Regions from separate parts of the Streptomyces decoyicus genome, predicted to be linked through region 2. Evidence: predicted binding sites of a transcription regulator. Region 2 holds the regulator's gene; each other region holds the start of a gene.
What was found. The regulator HrcA, encoded in region 2, represses chaperone genes, less so after heat shock. The targets are predictions, from matches to a motif close to TTNGCACTCNGNNNNNCNGAGTGCNAA.
Positions count from the first base shown of each region.

Region 1: a site for HrcA is predicted at 4,049-4,075, ahead of groL (chaperonin GroEL). Genes of this name have one in related genera too.
Region 3: a site for HrcA is predicted at 4,944-4,970, ahead of groES (co-chaperone GroES). Genes of this name have one in related genera too.

Region 1 is NZ_CP082301.1:4,974,579-4,982,480, reverse strand. Features, by position in the region: gene K7C20_RS22025 (FG-GAP-like repeat-containing protein) at 1-1,469, opposite strand, end outside; gene K7C20_RS22020 (hypothetical protein) at 1,849-2,139, shown strand; gene groL (chaperonin GroEL) at 2,296-3,921, opposite strand; gene K7C20_RS22010 (cold-shock protein) at 4,304-4,507, opposite strand; gene K7C20_RS22005 (MoaD/ThiS family protein) at 4,932-5,210, opposite strand; gene thrC (threonine synthase) at 5,287-6,570, opposite strand; SAM riboswitch class I at 6,588-6,748, opposite strand; gene K7C20_RS21995 (glucosyl-3-phosphoglycerate synthase) at 6,918-7,880, shown strand.
Region 2 is NZ_CP082301.1:2,804,793-2,812,694, reverse strand. Features, by position in the region: gene K7C20_RS12420 (AMP-dependent synthetase/ligase) at 1-10, shown strand, start outside; gene K7C20_RS12415 (ATP-binding SpoIIE family protein phosphatase) at 298-2,406, shown strand; gene hemW (radical SAM family heme chaperone HemW) at 2,459-3,691, shown strand; gene K7C20_RS12405 (Uma2 family endonuclease) at 3,801-4,379, shown strand; gene K7C20_RS12400 (DUF3097 domain-containing protein) at 4,357-5,190, opposite strand; gene K7C20_RS12395 (MBL fold metallo-hydrolase) at 5,309-6,043, opposite strand; gene hrcA (heat-inducible transcriptional repressor HrcA) at 6,238-7,254, shown strand; gene dnaJ (molecular chaperone DnaJ) at 7,255-7,902, shown strand, end outside.
Region 3 is NZ_CP082301.1:3,771,145-3,779,046, reverse strand. Features, by position in the region: gene tsaD (tRNA (adenosine(37)-N6)-threonylcarbamoyltransferase complex transferase subunit TsaD) at 1-878, shown strand, start outside; gene K7C20_RS16385 (hypothetical protein) at 1,001-1,366, shown strand; gene K7C20_RS16380 (THUMP-like domain-containing protein) at 1,374-2,636, opposite strand; gene K7C20_RS16375 (FtsW/RodA/SpoVE family cell cycle protein) at 3,235-4,593, opposite strand; gene groES (co-chaperone GroES) at 5,119-5,427, shown strand; gene groL (chaperonin GroEL) at 5,563-7,188, shown strand; gene K7C20_RS16360 (hydroxyacid dehydrogenase) at 7,776-7,902, opposite strand, start outside.

The DNA.
Region 1 (7,902 bases), 2.2 Mb from region 2:
GCGATGACGCTCCCGAACTCCGGCGCGCCCGCCGTCGAGATGCCGACGTCGGACGGACTGATGTAGCGGGAACCCGTGGCGGTGAGGCTGCTGCCGTCCGAGGGGAGGGTGATGAGCCCGCCGTTGCCGCCGTCCTCGTAGGTGGCGCCCACCGTCAGGTCGGCCTTCTTGTCACCGTTGAGGTCGGAGAGGACGACCTCGCCGCCGAAGTAGTCGTCCTTCTCGCTGGCCCCGGGGACGCCCGGGGAGTTCTCGTGGAAGTACTGGATGTGCTGCGAGGTGTCGATACCGGAGGGCGAGCCGCGCAGGACGGTGACCGCCCCGGCCTTGCTCACGCCGTCGAGGGTCTCGTGTGCGACGCCGATGGCCAGGTCCTGCATGCCGTCACCGTTGGTGTCGCCGAGGGTGACCTCGTAGCCGAATTTGTCGCCCTTTTCGGAGCTGCCGGGCACGGCGCCGGACTCCTGGGTGATGGCGTCGATGCGGTCCAGGCGCGGGCCGTTCGCCGAGCCGTGGATGACGTTGACCTTGCCGCCCTTGGTGCTGCCGGGGACCCGGTCGTCGAAGAGCATGCCGGTGACGAGGTCGCCGAAGCCGTCGCCGTCGACATCGCCGATGGCCGTGATGAAGCCGCCGGGCAGCCGCTTGAGGCCGGCGCCGGAGAGGCCGGCCGGGGTGCCGGGCAGGTAGTAATTGGTGCTGTAGTGGGGGGCGTTCTTGTCGTAGGCGCTGACGACGAGGTCGGCGTAGCCCTGGTCGGTGACCTCGCCCGCGGTCAGCTGGAGGACGCCGCTGGTGGGCCCGCCGACGACGGGCAGGGCGAGGGCCGTGCGCGCGCCCGGGGCTCCGGACCTGCCGATGCCGCCCTTGAAGACGTGCAGCGTCGGGGCGGACGTGCCGACCGCGACGTCGGCCTTGCCGTCACGGTCGAAGTCGCCGGCGGCCAGCGCCGCGCCGAAGCGGTCGTGCTGGGTGGGGGCCGGGTCGGCGAGGGCGACGCCGCCGTTTCCGGAGAGGCCGCCGGAAGCGCCCCACAGGATCTGAATCGTGCCGGCGTCGGCATCGGCCGCGATGTCCTCGTACGGGGCGGAGACGGCGAGGTCGGCGAAGCCGTCGGAGTTGAAGTCACCGGTGGCGAGGCTCGCGCCGAAGAGGTCGTCGGCTTCGGCCGCGCCGGGGACGCCCGGGGAGTTCTGGGTGAGCGTGGTGCGCCGGGAGGCGTCCACGCCGTGCGCCGAACCGTAGAGCACGGTGACGGCGCCCGCGCCCTTCTTCCCGTCGACGGTGGCGGAGGGCGCGGCCACCGCAAGATCGCGGTAGCCGTCGCCGTTGAAATCGCCCTGGCGGCCGTTGGCGGCCGGCGCGGCGTGGTCCGCGGCCGCGGCGGTGCCGGTGGCGGCCGTCAGCAGCCCGGCCGCCAGCGCGGTGGCGGCGGCGGTGGCCAGGGTCGTACGGAGGTGCTGGGGCATGCGGGACTCTCCTGCTGCCTGCGGGACGCGCGGGGCGTCCACAACCGAATGGTGTGTCCGAACCGCCGCGGCCCGGGGCGCGAGTCTCCACCGGCACCTGTGCGGGAGTCGCTTCCCGGTACCTGTGCGGGAGCCTCTCCCCCGTACCTGTGCGGGGGAGTCGCTTCCCGGTACCTGTGCGGCAGTTGACTCACAAGAGACCTGCGAGGGGCAGGGAGGGTTGTAGCCAAATGGCGAAGAAGGCGTGAAGGTGCGGTGTTTGGGCGGAATGCGGACGGATCACACCCGGAGGGCGGACGGATCACACCCGGACCGGGGACGGACCGCACCCGGACCGCGCCCCCTGTCGACGCCACTCCGCCGCAGTAGGGTCGGCGCCATGCTGATCCGGTTACACCGTCCCTGGCGCGCCAGGCTGGCCGTGGCACTCACCGTTCTCGTGGTGGCCGCCGGCGGGGTGGCACTGGTCCTGTGGGGCGAGGCGCCGCCTCCGTACGCGCCACTGCCCTCACTGCCCGCGGCACACGGAAATACCCTGGTCCAGGTCGTCTACGAAAGCACCTTGGACCGCGACGGCCCGCCCGGACCGGCCACTCTCGGCGGAGCCGCGATGCTGGCCGTGGCCGCGGTGTTGGGCGTCGCGGGGTGCCTCATCGGCCGTCGGCGGTAGCGGGGCCAACGCCAAGCCTCGGCCCCGCCCGCCAACGGCACCGCCGTTGGACGCGCCCCCATGAAACGCCGCCGGGGCGGCACCCCCTGGGAGGAGGGTGCCGCCCCGACGTACGTCTGGACGTGATCCGGGAGGATCAGCGTTCTGATCCGGGGATCAGAAGTCCATGTCACCGCCCGGCATGCCGCCCGGAGCGCCGCCGGCGGCGGCCTTCTCCGGCTTGTCGGCGATGACGGCCTCGGTGGTGAGGAAGAGCGCCGCGATGGAGGCGGCGTTCTGGAGCGCGGAGCGCGTGACCTTCGCCGGGTCGATGATGCCCTCGGCGATCATGTCGACGTACTCACCGGTCGCGGCGTTGAGGCCGTGGCCGATGGGCAGGTTGCGCACCTTCTCCACCACAACGCCGCCCTCGAGGCCGCCGTTGACGGAGATCTGCTTGAGCGGGGCTTCCAGGGCCAGCTTCACCGCGTTGGCGCCGGTGGCCTCGTCGCCGTCGAGCTCCAGCTTCTCGAAGACCTGGGAGGCCTGGAGCAGGGCGACGCCACCGCCGGCGACGATGCCCTCCTCGACGGCCGCCTTCGCGTTGCGAACGGCGTCCTCGATGCGGTGCTTGCGCTCCTTGAGCTCGACCTCGGTGGCGGCACCGGCCTTGATGACGGCCACGCCGCCGGCCAGCTTCGCCAGACGCTCCTGGAGCTTCTCGCGGTCGTAGTCCGAGTCGCTGTTCTCGATCTCGGCGCGGATCTGGTTGACCCGGCCCTGGACCTGCTCGCTGTCGCCGGCACCGTCGACGATGGTGGTCTCGTCCTTGGTGATGACGACCTTGCGGGCGCGGCCGAGCAGCTCGAGACCGGCGTTCTCCAGCTTGAGGCCGACCTCCTCGGAGATGACGGTGCCACCGGTGAGGATGGCGATGTCGCCGAGCATGGCCTTGCGGCGGTCACCGAAGCCCGGGGCCTTGACGGCGACGGACTTGAAGGTGCCACGGATCTTGTTGACGACCAGGGTCGACAGGGCCTCGCCCTCGACGTCCTCGGCGATGATCAGCAGCGGCTTGCCGGACTGCATGACCTTCTCCAGGAGCGGCAGCAGGTCCTTCACGCTGCTGATCTTGGAGTTGACGATCAGGATGTACGGGTCGTCGAGCGCGGCTTCCATGCGCTCCATGTCGGTCGCGAAGTACGCCGAGATGTAGCCCTTGTCGAAGCGCATACCCTCGGTGAGTTCCAGCTCCAGACCGAAGGTCTGGGACTCCTCGACGGTGATGACGCCTTCCTTGCCGACCTTGTCCATGGCCTCGGCGATCAGCTCGCCGATCTGGGTGTCAGCGGCGGAGATGGAGGCGGTCGAAGCGATCTGCTCCTTGGTCTCCACGTCCTTGGCCTGCTCCAGCAGGGCGGCGGAGACGGCCTCGACGGCACGCTCGATACCGCGCTTGAGGGCCATCGGGTTGGCGCCGGCGGCTACGTTGCGCAGGCCCTCGCGGACCAGAGCCTGGGCCAGGACGGTCGCGGTCGTCGTGCCGTCACCGGCGACGTCGTCCGTCTTCTTCGCGACCTCCTTGACCAGCTCGGCGCCGATCTTCTCGTACGGGTCCTCGAGCTCGATCTCCTTGGCGATGGAAACACCATCGTTGGTGATCGTGGGGGCGCCCCACTTCTTCTCGAGGACGACGTTGCGGCCCTTGGGGCCGAGGGTGACCTTGACGGCGTCGGCGAGCTGGTTCATCCCGCGCTCGAGACCGCGCCGTGCCTCCTCGTCGAACGCGATGATCTTGGCCATGTGAAGTGGTCCTCCCGGACTGGGGTGGATTGCTCCGGACCGCGCTGGCGCCCGCGACGGACGACCTGCAGACCTGTGTGGTTCCTTGCCCCACGCGGCCTACGGGCCTCACCGACCCGGTCCTTCTTTGTCACTCTCACTGGGAGAGTGCTAACGCAATGATTAGCACTCGCACCCCTTGAGTGCAAGGCAGCTTCGAAGAACCCTCCGACGGAAGTGGTGGCCGAGTGACGGGTGCGCACGGGTGGACCTGCGTGGACACGGACGTCCCGCGGCGACCCGCCCGCCTCCGCCGGCCCCGCTGTCCGCCGACGGCGGACAGCAGAAGGCCCGCACCCCCGACGGGGTACGGGCCTTCCCTACGCAGCAGTCGGTCGGCGCCTCAGCCGGCCACCCGGACCATGTCCGCCTGCGGCCCCTTCTGGCCCTGCGAGATCTCGAACTCGACCCGCTGACCTTCCTCGAGGGTGCGGTAGCCGTCCATCTGGATCGCGCTGTAGTGGACGAAAACATCCGCACCACCGTCGACCGCGATGAAGCCGTACCCCTTCTCCGCGTTGAACCACTTGACGGTGCCCTGAGCCATGCCTAACTCCCCTATTACTGGCCCTTGCGCAGGACCGCACTCCGCGGACCCGGGTCAGACCTCACCCCGCGAAAGGCCCGTGGGGTGTGCGCCGGAACGCGTCGACCGCCGCTGAATGTATCTGCACAGATGCCCAGAGCAACAGGTCAATCGGACGAGAATTCTGGGGCCGGAGAATCGGCAATATGCGGTGAAATCCCGGTTCTCCAGGGCAAGTCGGGCCGGGCATAGCGCACCTAGGCGACAAATACCGCACACACTTTGGGCACAACTGATCGCGAACACATATGCGTTCGGCACGCGCCGGGTGATATCCGGAGGGGGATCACCCCAATGGTATCCCCTTTCACAACATGGAATTGCCCCGTCCGCTTTCTGGCGGACGGGGCAATTCCGGTCAAGCAGGCGAAGAGATGGCGAAAAATCAGCAGCCGCCGGCCACTGCCGGAATGATCGAGATGCCCGCGCCGTCCGGGGTCGGCGTCTCCAGGCCCTGCTCGAAGCGCACATCGTCGTCGTTGACGTACACGTTCACGAAGCGGCGCAGCTTGCCGGCGTCGTCCAGCACACGGGCCGCGATGCCCTGGTGGTTCTGCTCCAGGTCGGCGATCACCTCGGAGAGGGTCGCGCCCTCGGCGGGGACCTCGGCCTGGCCGGCGGTGTACGTGCGGAGGATGGTGGGGATGCGGACCTTGACGCTCATGGTTCAGCCTTCCAGGAAATACGGAGTACGAGTGCGGGGCGGTGGCTCGGCCGTGTCCGCGGACCGGCCGACGGCCTCAGCCTGCCAGGCCGGCAGCGCGGAATGCGTCCAGATCCGGACGGATCGTCGCCGTGGGCCCGGTGGTCGGGGCGACCGCGTCCAGCGTCTTGAGACCGTCACCGGTGTTCAGGACGACGGTGGTCAGGGCGGGGTCGAGGACACCGGCCTCGATGAGCTTCTTGGTCACGCCGACGGTCACGCCGCCCGCGGTCTCCGCGAAGATCCCTTCCGTCCTGGCCAGCAGCTTGATCGCGTCCACGACCTGCTCGTCGTTGACGTCCTCCACAGCGCCACCCGTACGGCGGGCGATGTCGAGCACGTACGGACCGTCGGCCGGGTTGCCGATCGCCAGTGACTTGGCGATGGTGTTCGGCTTCTGCGGGCGTACGACGTCCTGCCCGGCCTTGAAGGCCGTGGACACCGGCGAACAGCCCTCCGCCTGGGCGCCGAAGATCTTGTACGGCTTGTCCTCGACCAGGCCGAGGGCGATCAGCTCCTTGAGCCCCTTGTCGATCTTCGTGAGCTGCGAGCCGGACGCGATCGGGATGACGATCTGGTCCGGGAGCTGCCAGCCCAGCTGCTCACAGATCTCGTACGCGAGAGTCTTGGAACCCTCGCCGTAGTACGGACGCAGATTGACGTTGACGAAGCCCCAGCCCTCGCCCAGCGGGTCGCCGATGAGCTCCGAGCAGAAGCGGTTGACGTCGTCGTAGTTGCCCTCGATGCCCACCAGGTCGCCGCCGTAGACCGCGGCCATGACGACCTTGCCGGCCTCCAGGTCGTGCGGGATGAAGACGCAGGACTTGAAACCGGCGCGGCGGGCGGCGGCGCCGACGGCACCGGCGAGGTTGCCGGTGGAGGAGCAGGAGAGCGTGGTGAAGCCGAAGGCGCGGGCGGCCTCGACGGCGATCGCCACGACGCGGTCCTTGAAGGAGTGCGTCGGGTTGCCGGAGTCGTCCTTCACATACAGCCCGCCGGTGACGCCCAGCTCGGCGGCGAGCCGGTCGGCCTTGACGAGCTTGGTGAAACCGGGGTTCAGGTTGGGCTTGTCGGCCACGTCCGCGGGGACCGGCAGCAGCGGGGCGTAGCGCCAGATGTTGTCCGGACCGGCCTCGATCTGCTTCCGCAGGCTCTCGGGGTCGCCGCTCGGCAGGTCGTAGGCGACTTCGAGCGGCCCGAAACATTCCTGGCACGCGAAGATCGGGCCGAGCGGGAAGCGCGTGCCGCACTCGCGGCAGGACAGCGCGGCGGCGGGGCCCAGAGCGACGGTGGGGGTGTTTTCGGTGACTTGCACAGCCATGGAGGCGAGGCCCTTTCTCCTCATCTTCCTCGCGACGAATCTCGCCACGAGACGGATTTGGCACCTTCCCTAGCCGGGAGCCTCACGCGCGCGGGACGTCAGCGTCCTGGCGGCAAGACCGGCTGGAGGGTTGCCGGGGCTTCAACGGGCCGTATCCCTCTGCCCCTCTGGATGAGCGGTATGGCGCTGGGCCGAAACCCAGGCGTTTGTGGCGCGGACCCCGACATGCGACGGTCATCCGCGTTGTTCAAGACTGTAACCGAAGGCACTGACGGTTGAGATAGTCGTCCGAACCGCGAGATGGATCACAGAGGCCGCCCACCGGCGGCGACCGAGGAGTCGTAGACGTGCTGGAAGAGGTCGAGGGCTGGCTGAGCAGCCGCTCCTGGTCCGCCGCTGACCGTCCACTGGGGCAGCTGCTGGAGGCCAAGCGCCAGACGGGCCGCACGGTCAGCGTGGTGCTGCCCGCGCTCGACGAGGAGGCCACCGTCGGGGCGATCGTGTCGGTGATCCGCGCCGAGCTGATGACCGAGACGGTCCCGCTCGTCGATGAGCTGGTGGTACTGGACTCCGGCTCCACCGACCGCACCGCCGAGGTCGCCGCGGCGGCCGGTGCCCGGGTCGTCCACCGCGACAGCGTCCTGCCCCGGCTGCCCGCCCTTCCCGGCAAGGGTGAGGTGCTGTGGCGCTCCCTCCTGGCCACCACCGGCGACATAGTCTGCTTCATCGACGCCGACCTGCGCGCCTTCTCCTCCGTCTTCGTCTCCGGGATCATCGGCCCGCTGCTGACGGATCCGGACCTCCAGTTCGTGAAGGCGATGTACGACCGACCCCTGGAGACCGGCGTCGAGGGCGCCGGAGCCGGGCAGGGCGGCCGGGTGACCGAGCTGGTGGCCCGCCCCCTCCTCAATCTCCACTGGCCGCAGCTGGCCGGCTTCGTCCAGCCCCTGGGCGGCGAGTACGCGGCCCGCCGTTCCCTGCTGGAGCGGCTGCCGTTCCCGGTCGGCTACGGCGTCGAGCTCGGCCTGCTGGTCGACGCCCTGCACACCGTCGGCCTCGACGCCCTCGCCCAGGTGGACGTCGGCGTGCGCAAGCACCGCCACCAGGACGGCCAGGCGCTGGGCCGGATGGCCGCCGCGATCTACCGGACCGCACAACTGCGCCTGACCCGCGGCCACTTGGTGCGTCCGCGGCTCACCCAGTTCGACCGCGGGGAGCAGGGCTTCGTCCCGCGCACGACGGAGGTGGACACCGAGGAGCGCCCCCCGATGGCCGAAATCCCGGAGTACGCGGCGCGGCGAGCGGCCTGACCTGCGCACTGCGTCACGGGGC
Region 2 (7,902 bases):
CGAGGCGTAGTCGCGGGGGCGCGGCGAGGCAGGGGCGGGCCGGGTCGGCGCGCCCCGTGGCGCCGCGCCCGTACGGGTGAAGTCGGCGGCCGGCGGGAACCACGGCCGCCGCTGAAGTTGTCCGTACAGGTTCCCCGGGCGCCCCTGCGTACGCGCCGGCCAACTCCCGCGGCGCGTCAGCCGAATTGGCCGCTGTGACCACCGACTTCTGTGACTCAGTGCTTATGTCTGCGCTCGTTCTGTCACTCTGTCGTTGGCGCATCCGGCGCTGTAGCGGAGCTGCTCGGGAGTTGCTCAATGCGGACGACAACTTCGTCTCCACGGGACGACGACGTCACGGCGACGCGCGGGACGAGGGCGGTAGGGGCCCGTGGCGGACCCTCGGCCGGGCCTGCCGACGGGGCCGCGGCCCGTTCCCGGTGGGCCAGCCTGCCCGGTGATCCGCAGGCCGCTGCCGCCGCCCGCCGGTTCGTCCGCGGCGCGTTCGCCGACTGGGCGGACCAGCGGCTGCCCGGCGCGGAGCGGCTGGCCGGCCGGCTCGCGGACGAAGCGGTGCTGCTGGTCAGCGAGTTGGTGACGAACGCGGTGGTGCATGCGGGCACCACCGTCGAGCTGCGCTGCCGGCTGGAGCCGGAACGGGAACCGGGCGCGGAGGCCTACGGAAGCCGGAGCGGCGAGCCCTGCCCGGCGCCGTACGGGGACGCCCCCGCCGTCCCCGGCGCCGGCCTCGACGCCGTACCCGGCCCCGGCCTGCTCGTCGAGGTGTCCGACCATCACCCCACCCAGCCGGTCCGCGCCCACGAGGACAGCGCCGCATCCGAGAACGGCGGCCACGGGCTCCAGCTGATCAGCGCGGTCGCCGAGTCCTGGGGCGTCACCTACCGCCGGGCCATGAAGACCGTCTGGTTCCGGCTGCCCGTGGGAGCCCGGGACGGCGCCGGGCCCGAGCCGGAGCTCGCCTTCGACGACCAGCTGCTCCAGCGCGGACTGCGGGCCGCCGAACTCCTCGCCCCGGCGCCGCGCCGGTCCGCCCGGCCGGAACACGAGGCCGACCGGGCCGCCAACGGCGCCCTCTCCTTCCTCGCCGAAGCCTCCGACCTGCTCTCCGGCCAGCTCGACGCCGATCAGGTGGCCGCGCTCGCCGCCCAGTTGATCGTGCCGCGGCTCGCCGAATGGTGCGCGGTGTGGCTCTACGACGGCGACGCCGGCGCGCCCGGCCGGGGCATCGCGGCGGACGGCGAGGAACAGCGGCTCGCCCGCGTCTGGCACACCTGCGAGAGCCGGATCGACGCGCTGCGCACGGCGCTGGAGAAGCAGCCCCCGGAGCTCCCGGGCAGCGGCTCGCCCAACGGGGCGCCCGGCGCGGTCCCCTGGCCCTGGCCGTACGAACCGAGCGGCTACGGGCCGGGCGGCGCCGCACTGGCCTGCCCCCTGGTCGCCGGCGGCCGCCGCTTCGGCACCCTCCTGCTCGGCCGGGGCGGCCTGCCGCGCTTCCCCGACGAGGTGGTCGGTCTGATCGAGGACCTGGGCCGCCGGGTCGCCCGCGCGGTGGCCACCGCCCGCGCCTACAGCCGCCAGGAGCGCATCAGCCAGGTCCTCCAGCGCCGTCTGCTGCCGCGGGGGCGGGCGCAGGTGCCCGGCGTGGAGTCGGCGGTGGTCTACGAACCGCGGGAGGGTGCCTGGGCGGGCGGCGACTTCTGGGACCTCTTCGACGCCGGGGACGGCCGCTGGTGCTTCGCCCTCGGCGATGTCTGCGGCAGCGGCCCCGAGGCGGCCGCGGTGACCGGGCTGGCCCGTCCGGTGCTGCGGCTGCTGGCCCGCGACGGCTTCGGGGTGGCCGCGGTGCTCGACCGGCTCAACAAGACCATGGCGCGGGAGGCTGCGGACTCGGTGGCGGCGGTCGCGGCGGCGGTGGCGGCGGCCGGCGCCGGGGCGGAGGCGCCGGTCGAGATCCGCGAGGAGGGCGAACAGGCCCGTTTCCTGTCCCTGCTCTACGGCGAGATCGTCCCGTACCCCGGCGGCTCCGGGGGCGCACGCTGCACCCTCGCCAGCGCCGGCCATCCGCTGCCGCTGGTGCTGGGCGCGGACGGCACGGTCCGGGTCGTCGCGGCGCCGCAGATGCTGCTGGGGGTGGTCGAGGACGCGGCGTACGTCAGCGAATCGTTCGACCTCTGCCCGGGGGAAACGCTTCTGTGCGTCACCGACGGGGTGACCGAGCGGCGCTCGGGGCGGCGGCTCTTCGACGACGAGGACGGTCTGGCCACCGCCCTGGCCTCGGGCGTCGGCCTGGGCGCCACCGCCCTCGCCGACCACATCCGCAACACCGTCCACGCCTTCGGCCCGATCCCGCCCGACGACGACCTCGCCCTGCTGGTCCTCCAGGCGGCGGGGCACGGGGTGCCCTAGGGCACACCGGCGCCGGACCGGCACCGCCCCGCCATGACGGACAATGGTTCCCATGCCTTCCGCACTGCCTGATGGTGAGCCGATGCCCGAGGACGGGGCGCTGCCCGGTCATACCCCGGCGGGTGCCGCCGGCCGGCCCCTCGGCTTCTATCTGCATGTGCCGTACTGCGCGACCCGCTGCGGCTACTGCGACTTCAACACGTACACCGCGAGCGAGCTGCGCGGCTCCGGGGGCGCCCTGGCCTCCCGCGACAACTACGCGGACACCGTCGTCGACGAGATCCGGCTGGCCCGCAAGGTGCTGGGCGACGACCCGCGCCCGGTGGAGACGGTCTTCGTCGGCGGCGGCACCCCGACCCTGCTGCCCGCCGCCGATCTCGGCCGGATGCTCGCGGCCATCCGCGAGGAGTTCGGTCTCGCGCCCGGTGCCGAGATCACCACCGAGGCCAACCCGGAGTCCGTCGACCCCCGCTACCTCGACGAGCTGCGCGCGGGCGGCTTCAACCGGGTCTCCTTCGGTATGCAGAGCGCCCGGCAGCACGTCCTGAAGATCCTCGACCGTACGCACACCCCGGGCCGCCCCGAGGCCTGTGTCGCCGAGGCCCGCGCGGCCGGTTTCGAGCACGTCAACCTCGATCTGATCTACGGCACCCCGGGCGAGACCGACGACGACTGGCGCGCCTCCCTCGACGCTGCGCTCGGCGCCGGCCCCGACCACGTCTCGGCCTACGCCCTGATCGTCGAGGAGGGCACCCAGCTGGCCCGACGGATCCGCCGCGGCGAGGTCCCGATGACCGACGACGACACCCACGCCGACCGCTACCTCATCGCCGACGAACGCCTCGCCGCGGCCGGTTTCACCTGGTACGAGGTCTCGAACTGGGCCACCACCGACGCCGCCCGCTGCCGCCACAACGAGCTCTACTGGACCGGCGCCGACTGGTGGGGCGCGGGCCCCGGTGCCCACAGCCACGTCGGCGGCGTCCGCTGGTGGAACGTCAAACACCCCGGCGCCTACGCCCAGGCCCTCACTGAAGGCCGCTCCCCGGGCGCCGGCCGCGAGATCCTCTCGGACGAGGACCGCCGCGTCGAACGCATCCTCCTGGAGCTGCGGCTCTCGGACGGCTGCCCGCTGGACATCCTCGCGCCGGCGGGGGCGCGGGCGGCGGCCCGTGCGCTGGCCGACGGCCTGCTGGAGGCCGGTCCGTACGAGGCGGGGCGGGCCGTGCTGACGCTCCGGGGACGGCTGCTGGCGGACGCGGTGGTGCGGGATCTGGTGGACTGAGAACGTACTGTCCTCGAACGAGTGAACCGATGCGACGGGCCTGCGGCCCCGCCTAGGCTGTTCCTAGCCTGTGCCGTATACACGGCGACGGGAAACGGAGGCCACGGAGATGACCGCTGTGGATGAACGCCGGATGACGGAGCTCTTCGAGAACCTTGAGGTTCCTGAGGGCGTCAAGATCGAGCTCCTCCGGGCGAACATCGTGATGATGGCGGGGCCGGACGTGGTCCAGAACGACATCGTGGAAGCTGTCCTCGACCAGTTTCCGCGGAAGAAGTGGCGGCGCCTGCAAACGCAGGATGTCGCGCTTCATCAAGAGTCCAGTGAGCCCCAGCCGGATCTCGTGCTGGTGGAGCGCGGAACCGGACCGGACTCCGGGCGCATGATGCCGCCTGAGGTGATCAAGATGGTGGTCGAGGTGGTCTCCAAGACCAGCGTTGATCATGACTATGTCATCAAGCGTTCGATTTACGCGGCGAGCAGGCTTCCGCTCTACCTGATCATCGATCCCCTCGTGGCCCACTGCGTCCTGCTCACCGGGCCCACCGGCACTGGGGAGAACGCCGACTACCGGTCGCAGTCGATCTATAAATTTGGCGATCCCGTGCCGGTGGACCAGCTCGATGTCGTACTCGACACCAGCGAATTCGGGACCCTGCCCAACGTCAGGCCGCACCGTCGGCCGTAACGAAGTCGATCAGCTCCTCCACCCGCCCCAGCAGCGCCGGCTCCAGGTCCTTGTAGGAGCGCACGCAGGACAGGATCCGCTGCCAGGCGGCGCCGGTGTTTTCCGGCCAGCCCAGTGCCCGGCACACGCCCGTCTTCCAGTCCTGCCCGTGCGGGACGGACGGCCAGGCCGCGATCCCGACCGAGGACGGCTTCACCGCCTCCCAGACGTCGATGTACGGGTGGCCCACCACCAGCGCGTGGTCACCGGTCACCTCGGCCGCGATACGGGACTCCTTCGAGCCGGGCACGAGATGGTCGACGAGGACGCCGAGACGGGCGTCAGGACCGGGGGAGAAGCCGCGGACGATCGCGGGCAGGTCGTCGATGCCCTCCAGGTACTCCACGACCACGCCCTCGATGCGCAGGTCGTCGCCCCACACCCGCTCCACCAGCTCGGCGTCGTGCCGGCCCTCCACATAGATGCGCCCGGCGCGGGCGATCCGTGCGCGGGCGCCGGGCACGGCGAGCGATCCCGATGCCGTACGCGTCCGGGCGGTGGCCGCCGGCCGGCCCTGGGGGCGTACGAGAGTGACCACCCGCCCCTCCAGCAGGAAGCCGCGCGGCTCCATGGGGAAGGCCCGGTGCTTGCCGAAGCGGTCCTCCAGGGTGACCGTCGGGCCCTGCGCCGTCTTCTCGCAGCGGATCACGGCGCCGCAGAAGCCCGAGGTGACCTCCTCGACGACCAGATCGGGCTCGGCCGGCACCTCGGGCGCAGGCTGCTGCTTCTTCCAGGGCGGGGTGAGGTCGGGGCTGTAGCGCCTGTTCTGCATCGCGTGGGACCTGTTCTCTGTCGCTCTTTGTTTGTTCTCTGCGGGGCGGTCGGTGTTCGGGCGGCCGGGGGCCCGGGGCGTCCCCAGGGGAAGCAGTCGTGGGGAGGGCGGGCGGTGGTCAGGACGGGGCGACGCCGAAGCGGGTGGCCAGGGCGTCGCGTTGGGCACGGACGAAGCGGGCGTCCACCACGGCGCCATGGCCGGGAACGTACCGCGCGTCCTCGCCGCCGAGGGCCAGCAGCCGGTCCAGCGCGGCGGGCCACTGCTGCGGCAGTGCGTCGTGGCCTGCCTGGGGCTCTCCTGACTCCTCGACCAGATCGCCGCAGAAGACGATCTCCGGGTCCCCGCGCCGGCCCGGTACCAGCACGGCCAGGTCGTGGGCGGTGTGCCCGGGACCGACGTTGGCGAGCAGCACCTGCCGGTCGCCGAGCTCGACGGTCAGCTGGTCGTGGACGTGGTGGTGCGGGGCGACCAGCAGATCGGCGGCCTCGGCGGCGGCGTCCCGGTCGACGCCCTGCCGCATCGCGTCGTGCCGCAGCTCGTCCTTGCCGCGGCGCAGCAGCTCGCTCAGTCCGGCCGCGCCGAAGACCTCGACGCCCGCGAAGGCGGCCGTGCCCAGCACATGATCGAAGTGGGGGTGGGTGAGCGCGACATGCGTCACTTCCCGGCCCAGTACGCCACGGATCGCACGCCGAAGGTCCGCGCCGTCGCGCAGGGTCGCGCCGGTGTCGACGATCATGACGCCGGTGGTCCCGGCGATCACCCCGATCGTCTCGTCCCAGCCCGGCATACGGCGCCTGGCGACACCGTCACCGAGTCGTTCCCAACCGGCCTCTTCCCAAGCAGTACGCATACCGAGACGCTAGCGCCATCGCGATAGCGTTGCCCGACAGATCGGCCGAACACGGTCATCGGGCGGGTGCTGTGCGCGGCTGCCCTTGCCGTGTTCGTGCTACCCGGCCGTACACTGGCTCAGGGTCTGGCACTCGGCCCGTGTGAGTGCCAGGAGAGACGAGGCGGCGGACGGCCGGACTGGAGGTGCGCGGGATGCTCAGTGAACGCAGGCTGGAGGTGCTGCGTGCCATCGTCCAGGACTATGTGGGGACGGAGGAGCCGGTCGGCTCCAAGGCGCTCACCGAACGCCATCAGCTCGGCGTCTCCCCGGCCACCATCCGCAACGACATGGCGGCCCTGGAGGACGAGGGATTCATCGCCCAGCCGCACACCAGCGCCGGGCGCATCCCGACCGACAAGGGCTACCGCCTGTTCGTCGACAAGCTGGCCGGCGTCAAGCCGCTGTCCAGCCCGGAGCGGCGGGCGATCCAGAACTTCCTGGACGGCGCCGTCGACCTCGACGACGTGGTGGGCCGCACGGTCCGGCTGCTGGCGCAGCTGACCCGGCAGGTCGCGGTCGTGCAGTATCCGTCCCTGACCCGGTCCACGGTCCGGCATGTCGAACTGCTGGCGCTGGCCCCCGCCCGGCTGATGCTCGTACTGATCACGGACACCGGACGGGTCGAGCAGCGGCTCATCGACTGCCAGGCGCCGTTCGGCGAGGCCTCGCTGGCGGACCTGCGGGCCCGGCTCAACAGCAGGGTCGTCGGCCGCCGGTTCGCGGATGTGCCGCAGTTGGTGCAGGATCTCCCGGAGTCCTTCGAGCAGGACGACCGCGGCACGGTCTCGACAGTGCTGTCGGTGTTGCTGGAAACTTTGGTGGAAGAGACCGAAGAGCGGCTGATGATCGGCGGTACCGCCAATCTCACGCGCTTCGGGCACGATTTCCCACTGACGATCCGGCCGGTGCTGGAGGCCCTTGAGGAGCATGTGGTGATGCTCAAGCTGCTCGGGGAGGCCAAGGACTCGGGCATGACCGTACGTATCGGGCATGAGAATGCCCACGAAGGCCTGGCGTCCACATCGGTCGTCACGGTCGGCTACGGTTCGGGCGACGAGGCAGTCGCCAAACTCGGCGTGGTCGGACCGACCCGCATGGACTACCCCGGAACGATGGGAGCGGTACGCGCAGTGGCACGTTACGTCGGACAAATCCTCGCGGAGTCGTAAGTGGCCACGGATTACTACTCGGTCCTCGGCATCAGCCGTGACGCCTCGCAGGACCAGATCAAGAAAGCCTTCCGCCGGCTGGCGCGTGAGCTGCACCCGGACGTGAATCCGGATCCCAAGACCCAGGAGCGGTTCAAGGAGATCAACGCCGCTTACGAGGTTCTGTCGGACCCGCAGAAGAAGCAGGTCTACGACCTCGGCGGCGACCCCCTCTCGCAGGCGGGCGGCGGCCAGGGCGCGGGCGGCTTCGGCGCGGGCTTCGGCAACTTCTCCGACATCATGGACGCGTTCTTCGGCACCGCGTCGCAGCGCGGGCCGCGCTCGCGCACCCGCCGCGGCCAGGACGCCATGATCCGGCTCGACATCGAGCTGAACGAAGCGGCCTTCGGCACGGCCAAGGACATCCAGGTCGACACCGCCGTCGTCTGTACGACGTGCACCGGTGAGGGAGCCGCGCCGGGTACCTCGGCGCAGACCTGTGACATGTGCCGCGGCCGCGGTGAGGTCTCGCAGGTCACCCGGTCCTTCCTCGGCCAGGTCATGACGTCCAGGCCCTGCCCGCAGTGCCAGGGCTTCGGCACGGTCGTGCCGACCCCGTGCCCCGAGTGCGCAGGCGACGGCCGGATCCGCTCCCGCCGCACGCTGACC
Region 3 (7,902 bases), 970 kb from region 2:
GTGCGCTGCTGGTCGGCGTCTCGGCCGCCAAGGCCTACGCCTACGCCCTGGGCAAGCCGCTCTACGGGGTCAACCACCTCGCCTCGCACATCTGCGTCGACCAGCTGGAGCACGGCCCGCTGCCGGAGCCGACGATGGCCCTGCTGGTGAGCGGCGGCCACTCCTCCCTCCTGCTGGCCCCGGACATCACCTCCGACGTGCGGCCGCTGGGCTCGACGATCGACGACGCGGCGGGCGAGGCGTTCGACAAGATCGCGCGGGTGCTGAACCTCGGCTTCCCCGGCGGCCCGGTCATCGACCGCTACGCGCGCGAGGGCAACCCGGACGCGATCCGCTTCCCGCGCGGCCTGACCGGCCCCCGCGACCCGGTCTACGACTTCTCCTTCTCCGGTCTGAAGACGGCCGTCGCCCGCTGGATCGAGGCCAAGCGGGCGGCCGGTGAACAGGTGCCGGTGGCGGACGTCTCGGCGTCCTTCCAGGAGGCCGTGGTGGATGTGCTGACCCGTAAGGCCGTCCGGGCCTGCAAGGACAGCGGCGTGGACCACCTGATGATCGGCGGCGGGGTCGCGGCCAACTCCCGGCTGCGGGCGATGGCCGCGCGCCGCTGCGAGGACGCCGGGATCACCCTGCGGGTGCCGCGGCCCAAGCTGTGCACCGACAACGGCGCGATGGTCGCCGCCCTGGGCGCGGAGATGGTGGCCCGCAACCGGCCGGCCTCCGCCTGGGACCTCTCCGCCGACTCGTCCCTGCCGGTCACCGAACCGCATGTGCCCGGTGAGGCCCCCGATGACCCGCCCGCCCCGTCCGGCCACCACCATGACCATGACCACGGCCATGACCACGTCCACGAGATGAGCAAGAACAACCTCTACTCCTGAGGCCGCGCGAGGGCTCGTTTTGTCGTTCTGCGAGTCCTCCCGCTTCCCCCGGCCCGACGTCCGGCCCGAGGTCTTACCCTGACTTGCAGCACCCGAGCGCGCACGTGGGGAGGCGGCAAGACGTGGACTGGTTCTGGTGGGTCTTCATCTTCTTCATGGCGGGCGGCTTCGCGAAGGTCGCCGACACCGCGCGTACGGCGCTGCGTACGCGGCACGAACGCAAGATGGAGCGACTGGAGACCGCCCGTCAGGAGCGGCAGGAGCTGGCCGCCGCCCAGCAGCCGCCGCAGCCGGTGTGCGGCTGCACCCACCACCTCGCCAAGCATGACAAAAAGGGCAAGTGTCATGAGCGGGTGGAGGTGGCGGTCGCCTGGGACGCCGACCACAAGCCGGTGCAGTACGAGGCGGGCCAGTGCACCTGCCAGCAGTACATCGGCCCGCAGCCGCTCTCCCAGATCTACGCCGAGGACCTCACCGACCTGGCATGAGGGCCCCTCAGGGCGCGTCCGCCGCGGGGTGCCCCAGCAGCATCGAGGGGGCGCCGGCGACCCGGGTCAGGAAGATCGTGCAGGACTTGCGGCCCCCGCCGAGCTTCAGCTTCTTGCGCAGCTCCTCCGGCTCCACCGCGGAACCGCGCTTCTTGATCACCGCGATGCCCACCTCGCGCTCCCGCAGCAGCGCCTTGAGCTTCTTGACGTGGAACGGCAGCACATCGGTGATCGCGTAGGCGGTCGCGTACGGCGTCTCGACCAGCCGGTCCGCGGTGAGGTACGCGATCGTCGGATCGATCAGCCGGCCGCCGATCTGCCGGGCGACATCCGCGACGAGATGGGCGCGGATCACCGCCCCGTCCGGCTCGTACAGCCAGTCCCCGACGGGGCCCGGCTCGGGATCCGGCAGTCCGGCGCCGAGCAGGGAGTCACCGGCCGGGAGCAAGGTGGCGCGGCGGCCACCGGGCGTGGGACCCGGCGCTCCGTCCACCGCCGTCCCGAACCACACCACGGCCTCCTTGACGTCGCCCCCGTCCGAGATCCACTCCGTCTCCGCGTCCTCGGGCAGCGCCTCGTGCGGCACCCCCGGCGCGATCTTCAGCGCGGCGAACGGTGCCTTACGGGCCGCCTCGACGGCCCATGACAGCGGTGGCTCATACGCCTCCGGATCGAAGATGCGCCCGCCGGTCGCCCGGCCACCGCCCCTCACCGAGGCGCTGCGCGCCGCCCCCTTCGTCGGCGCCTTGCCGCGCCGCGCCGGATCGACGAACACCGCGTCATATCCGGCGGTGTCCACCTCCGTCACGTCCGCGCAGCGCACCTCGATCAGCTCCGCGAGCCCCAGCGCCTCGGCGTTGGCCCGGACCGCGGCGCAGGCCAGGGGGTCCCGGTCGACGGCCAGGACCCGGATCCCGGCGCGGGCCAGCGCGATCCCGTCGCCGCCGATGCCGCAGCACAGGTCGGCCAGCGTACGGACGCCCAGTGCGGCGAGCCGGGCGGCGCGGTGGGCGGCGACCGTGGCACGGGTGGACTGCTCGACGCCGTTGGGCGTGAAGTACATCAGCCGCGCATCCGCCCCGAACTTCGCCACCGCGCGCTGCCGCAGCCGGGCCTGCCCGAGCGCGGCGGAGACCAGCGGCGCGGGGTGGTCACGGCGCAGCCGGGTGGCTGCCGCCAGCTCGTCCGCCGGGTCGTGGTCCCGCAGCTCGGCCAGCAGCGATTGCCCCTCCGGGGCGAGCAGGGCGGCGAAGGTGTCCAGGTCGTTCACGGTGTCATTGTCCCCCCACGTTGTCGGCTTTCCCGCCGTGGTGGTGTGTCGCCGTTTGTCGCCCGCTGCGCGGTGCGCTCGCCGTTGCGCTTGGCCTCCGGCCCACGTTGTCGGCTGTCCCGCCGTGGTGGTGTGTCGCCGTTTGTCGCCCGCTGCGCGGTGCGCTCGCCGTTGCGCCTGCGGCGGGCGGGGTCCGCTGCGCGGGGCTGTGGGTGCGGTGACGGGCCTCCGGGGCCGGTGTGTGGGACTGCTTCGCTTTACGTCCCACACACCGGCCCCTCCGGCCCGTCCCCTCCCGTGAGTGGAGAAAGTGAAAGTGGGTGGGGGCGGGCCACCGGCGTGGGCGTTTGCAAGTGATCTACGAGGTGCGCCGGACCCTCCACTAGCACCCCCACCAGCCTTTCCCCACCCCCCATCGGGAGGGGTCGCGCCGCAGGACGAAGTCCGGAGGAGCGGCACCGCACCCGACAGCCCCGCGCAGCGACCCCGGCCCGCCGCAGGCGCAACGGCGGGAAATTCCCACGGCGGGCCAGCCGAAGACGTGGGGCACAAGGCAAAGCGCAGCGGAACGGCGGGAAAGCCAAAAACGTGGGAAGAATCAGACCCGCTCGCGCCGCCGCTGCGCGTGGTCGCTGATGCGTAGGAGCAGGGCCACCATCACCCAGTTCGCGACCAGGGACGAGCCGCCCTTGGCGAGGAACGGCAGGGCCTTGCCGGTCAGGGGGATCAGGCCGGTGACGCCGCCGGCGACCACGAAGACCTGGAGCAGCAGCGCCCCGGAGAGACCGACGGCGAGCAGTTTGCCGAACGGGTCGCGGGCGGTCAGGCCCACCCGCAGTCCGCGCTGGGCGAGCAGCACGTACAGCATGATCACGACCATCACTCCGGCCAGCCCCATCTCCTCGCCGACGGTGGTGAGGATGAAGTCGCTGTTACCGGCGAAGCCGATCAGCTCAGGGTGGCCCTGGCCCAGGCCGCTGCCCGAGATGCCGCCGCTGCCGAAGCTGAACAGTGCCTGCGCGGCCTGGTCGGAGATCAGCCCCGGCGGCCGGCGGTCCTCGGGCAGAAAGATGTCCATCGGGTGCAGCCAGGCCATGATCCGGCCCTTGACGTGCGGCTCTATGGAGCCGACGACGGCGGCGCCGATCGCGGCCATGGCCAGGCCGCAGAGCACCCAACTCGTGCGCTCGGTGGCCATGTACAGCATGATCACGAAGACGCCGAAGAAGATCAGCGAGGTGCCCAGGTCCCGTTCGAAGACCAGCACCAGCAGGCTGATCACCCAGATCGTGAAGATCGGCGCGAGCTGCCGCCCCGGAGGCAGCTGGACGCCCAGGACGCGGCGTCCGGCCAGCGCCAGCGCATCGCGGTTGACGGTGAGATAGCCCGCGAAGAACACCGAGATCATGATCTTCACGAACTCGCCGGGCTGGAGGGACAGCGGTCCGAGCAGAATCCAGCGCTTGGCGCCGTACATGTCGGCGCCGAAGAAGGCCGGCGCCATCAGCAGCACCAGCGCGACCACCATCGTCAGATAGATGTAGCGCTGGAGGATGCGGTGATCGCGCAGCACCAGCAGGATGGCTATACAGACCGCCACCCCGATCACCGTCCACACCAGCTGGCCGCTCGCCGCCTCGGCGATCTTCAGCCGGGGCGTTTGCGCGTAGGTGAGGTCCAGGCGGTGCAGCAGCACCAGACCTATCCCGGTCAGCAGCGTCGCCAGCGGCAGGATCAGCGGATCGGCGCGGGGCGCGTAGCGGCGCAGGACCAGATGCGGGACCAGCGCCACGAAGAACATGCTGACGGCGAAGCCGGCCAGCCCGCCGGGCAGCCGGCCGGTCATCGACAGGCCGGTGAAGGCGTAGCCGAAGTCCGCGATCAGTACGGCGAAGGCGAGCAGCCATGCCTCGGTCCGCCGGCGGTCCGGTGCCTGGGCCAGCGCGGCGAACGTCATGGTGCGCTCGGCGTCGCTCTCCGGCTGCCGGGCAGCCCGGGGAACGCTGGTCGGTCCACGCACGGGTTTCCTCCGCCACTGATCGTCAAGGCCGCGGGCCGGCCGGGTTGTGCCCGGTTCGTCGGCCCGGCAGTCGGGGAGGTAGACGAGGCAGCCGGTGGCGTGGTTGCGAGGGAACGGGAAGGTGTGTCCGATTTGATAGGAACCTGCCCCTTACACGGCCCGTAAGTCGGCGCGTAACCCGCCCCGATCCCGCGGCAGATGGCCGTGACCGGCGGGGTGCGGACCGCCGGAGGCCGCGGATTCGTGCGGCCGGTCAACCGGTGCGGAGGGAAGCGCACCCCGCCGCGCTGGCACTCCGCTTGACCGAGTGCTAACCGCGTCATAGTCTCGGCGTTGGCACTCTCCAGTGGGGAGTGCCAGAAACACAGCGACGGGCAGGTCCGGCACCCGCGACGACGGATCCACCTGGTCGCCACCTCAGACAGTTAACCCCGTGAGATCTCCGAAGGGGGAGGTCGGATCGTGACGACCACCAGCTCCAAGGTTGCCATCAAGCCGCTTGAGGACCGCATTGTGGTCCAGCCGCTCGACGCCGAGCAGACCACGGCCTCGGGCCTGGTCATTCCGGACACCGCCAAGGAGAAGCCCCAGGAGGGCGTCGTCCTGGCCGTGGGCCCGGGCCGGGTCGAGGACGGCAAGCGCGTCGAGCTCGACGTGAACGTCGGCGACGTCGTGCTCTACAGCAAGTACGGCGGCACCGAGGTGAAGTACAACAACGAGGACTACCTCGTTCTCTCGGCTCGCGACGTTCTCGCGATCGTCGAGAAGTAAGTCACCCAGTTTTGCCGTGATCTGCGCCCCTGGTTCCCGCGTCTAAACAACCCGGGGCAGGGGCGCAGTTCGTTTGAGCGACAGCGGTCCCCACGTCGTGGCCGAGGATCGCAATGAGAGGACTTGAAGCAACCCATGGCGAAGATCCTGAAGTTCGACGAGGACGCCCGTCGCGCCCTTGAGCGCGGCGTCAACAAGCTTGCCGACACGGTCAAGGTGACGATCGGCCCCAAGGGCCGCAACGTCGTCATCGACAAGAAGTTCGGCGCGCCGACGATCACCAACGACGGTGTCACCATCGCCCGTGAGGTCGAGGTCGACGACCCGTACGAGAACCTGGGTGCCCAGCTCGTCAAGGAGGTGGCGACCAAGACCAACGACATCGCGGGTGACGGCACCACCACCGCCACCGTGCTGGCGCAGGCGCTGGTCCGCGAGGGTCTGCGCAACGTCGCCGCCGGCGCCTCCCCGGCCGCCCTGAAGAAGGGCATCGACGCCGCGGTCAAGGCCGTGTCCGAGGAGCTCCTCGCGACCGCCCGTCCGATCGACGACAAGTCCGACATCGCTGCCGTGGCCGGTCTGTCCGCGCAGGACAAGCAGGTCGGCGAGCTCATCGCCGAGGCGATGGACAAGGTCGGCAAGGACGGTGTCATCACCGTCGAGGAGTCCAACACCTTCGGTCTGGAGCTGGACTTCACCGAGGGCATGGCCTTCGACAAGGGCTACCTCTCGCCGTACATGGTCACCGACCAGGAGCGTATGGAGGCCGTCCTCGAGGACCCCTACATCCTGATCCACCAGGGCAAGATCGCCTCGATCCAGGACCTGCTGCCGCTGCTGGAGAAGGTCATCCAGGCGGGGGCCTCCAAGCCGCTGCTGATCATCGCCGAGGACGTCGAGGGCGAGGCCCTGTCGACCCTGGTCGTCAACAAGATCCGTGGCACCTTCAACGCCGTTGCCGTCAAGGCTCCCGGCTTCGGTGACCGCCGCAAGGCCATGCTCGGCGACATCGCCACCCTCACCGGTGCCACGGTCATCGCCGAGGAGGTCGGCCTCAAGCTCGACCAGGCCGGTCTGGACGTGCTGGGCACCGCCCGCCGCGTGACCGTCACCAAGGACGACACCACCATCGTCGACGGTGGCGGCAACTCCGAGGACGTCGCGGGCCGCGTCGCCCAGATCAAGGCCGAGATCGAGTCCACCGACTCCGACTGGGACCGCGAGAAGCTCCAGGAGCGCCTCGCCAAGCTCGCCGGTGGCGTCTGCGTCATCCGTGTGGGTGCGGCCACCGAGGTCGAGCTCAAGGAGAAGAAGCACCGTCTGGAGGACGCCATCTCCGCGACCCGCGCCGCGGTCGAGGAGGGCATCGTCTCCGGTGGTGGCTCCGCTCTGGTCCACGCCGCCAAGGTGCTGGAAGGCTCCCTGGGCAAGGAGGGCGACGAGGCCACCGGTGTCGCCGTCGTCCGCCGCGCCGTCGTCGAGCCGCTGCGCTGGATCGCGGAGAACGCCGGCCTCGAGGGCTACGTCATCACCGCGAAGGTCGCCGAGCAGGACAAGGGCAACGGCTTCAACGCCGCCACCGGCGAGTACGGCGACCTGGTCAAGGCCGGCGTCATCGACCCGGTGAAGGTCACCCGCTCCGCCCTGGAGAACGCCGCGTCGATCGCCTCGCTGCTCCTGACGACCGAGACCCTGGTCGTCGAGAAGCCCGCGGAGGACGAGTCGGCCGAGGCCGGTCACGGCCACGGGCACTCGCACTGACGCATAGCGCCGGGCAGCTCGCTGCCTGACGCACGAGACCCGGTTCCCGCTGCGCGCGGGGGCCGGGTCTTGCGTTTGTGCGGGGGGGGGGAGGGCGCTGTGGGTGGGTTGTGTCGGGGTGGGGGTTCCTCCGGGGCCGGGGGGTCCGTTTGTGCCGAGGGGGCGGGGCTGCGGGGTCTGGCGGTGTGGGGGGGGGCGTCCAGGGGGCTCGCTTGGGTTCGGCGCTCTAGGGGGCTCGTTTGCGCTCGGCGCTCCTGGGGGCTCGCTTGTGCTCGGCGCCCCTGGGTTGTTTCCCCGCCGCCCCCCTGGGTGTTGTTGTTTCCCCGCCGCCCACCCCGGTGTTGTTGTTTCCCCGCCGCCCACCCCCCTTCGGGGGGTGGGCGGGTGTGGTGGGCAGGAACCGCAAGTGTGCTGCGGCCCCAAGTGCGGTGGGCCGTTAGTGGGCCTTCAAGCGTGGTGGCCCCCGGAAGTGGTGAGCCTCCAGGGTGTGCCGGGCCCCCGGAAGCGGTGGGCCCCCGGAAGCGATGGACCCCAGGCGCGTTGGGCAAGCCCAGCGGGGGTGGCCGGTGCCCTCTGGACGGGCCCGGTCAAGCCGAGTGGGGCAGATGCTCGGGGCGTACGGGGCCGGTGAACGGGCGGCCTTGGGCATAGCGTTCGAGTTCGTTGAGGGCGTGGTCGGCGAGGCGGTGGAGTTCGGTGCCCAGCGACCCCGCC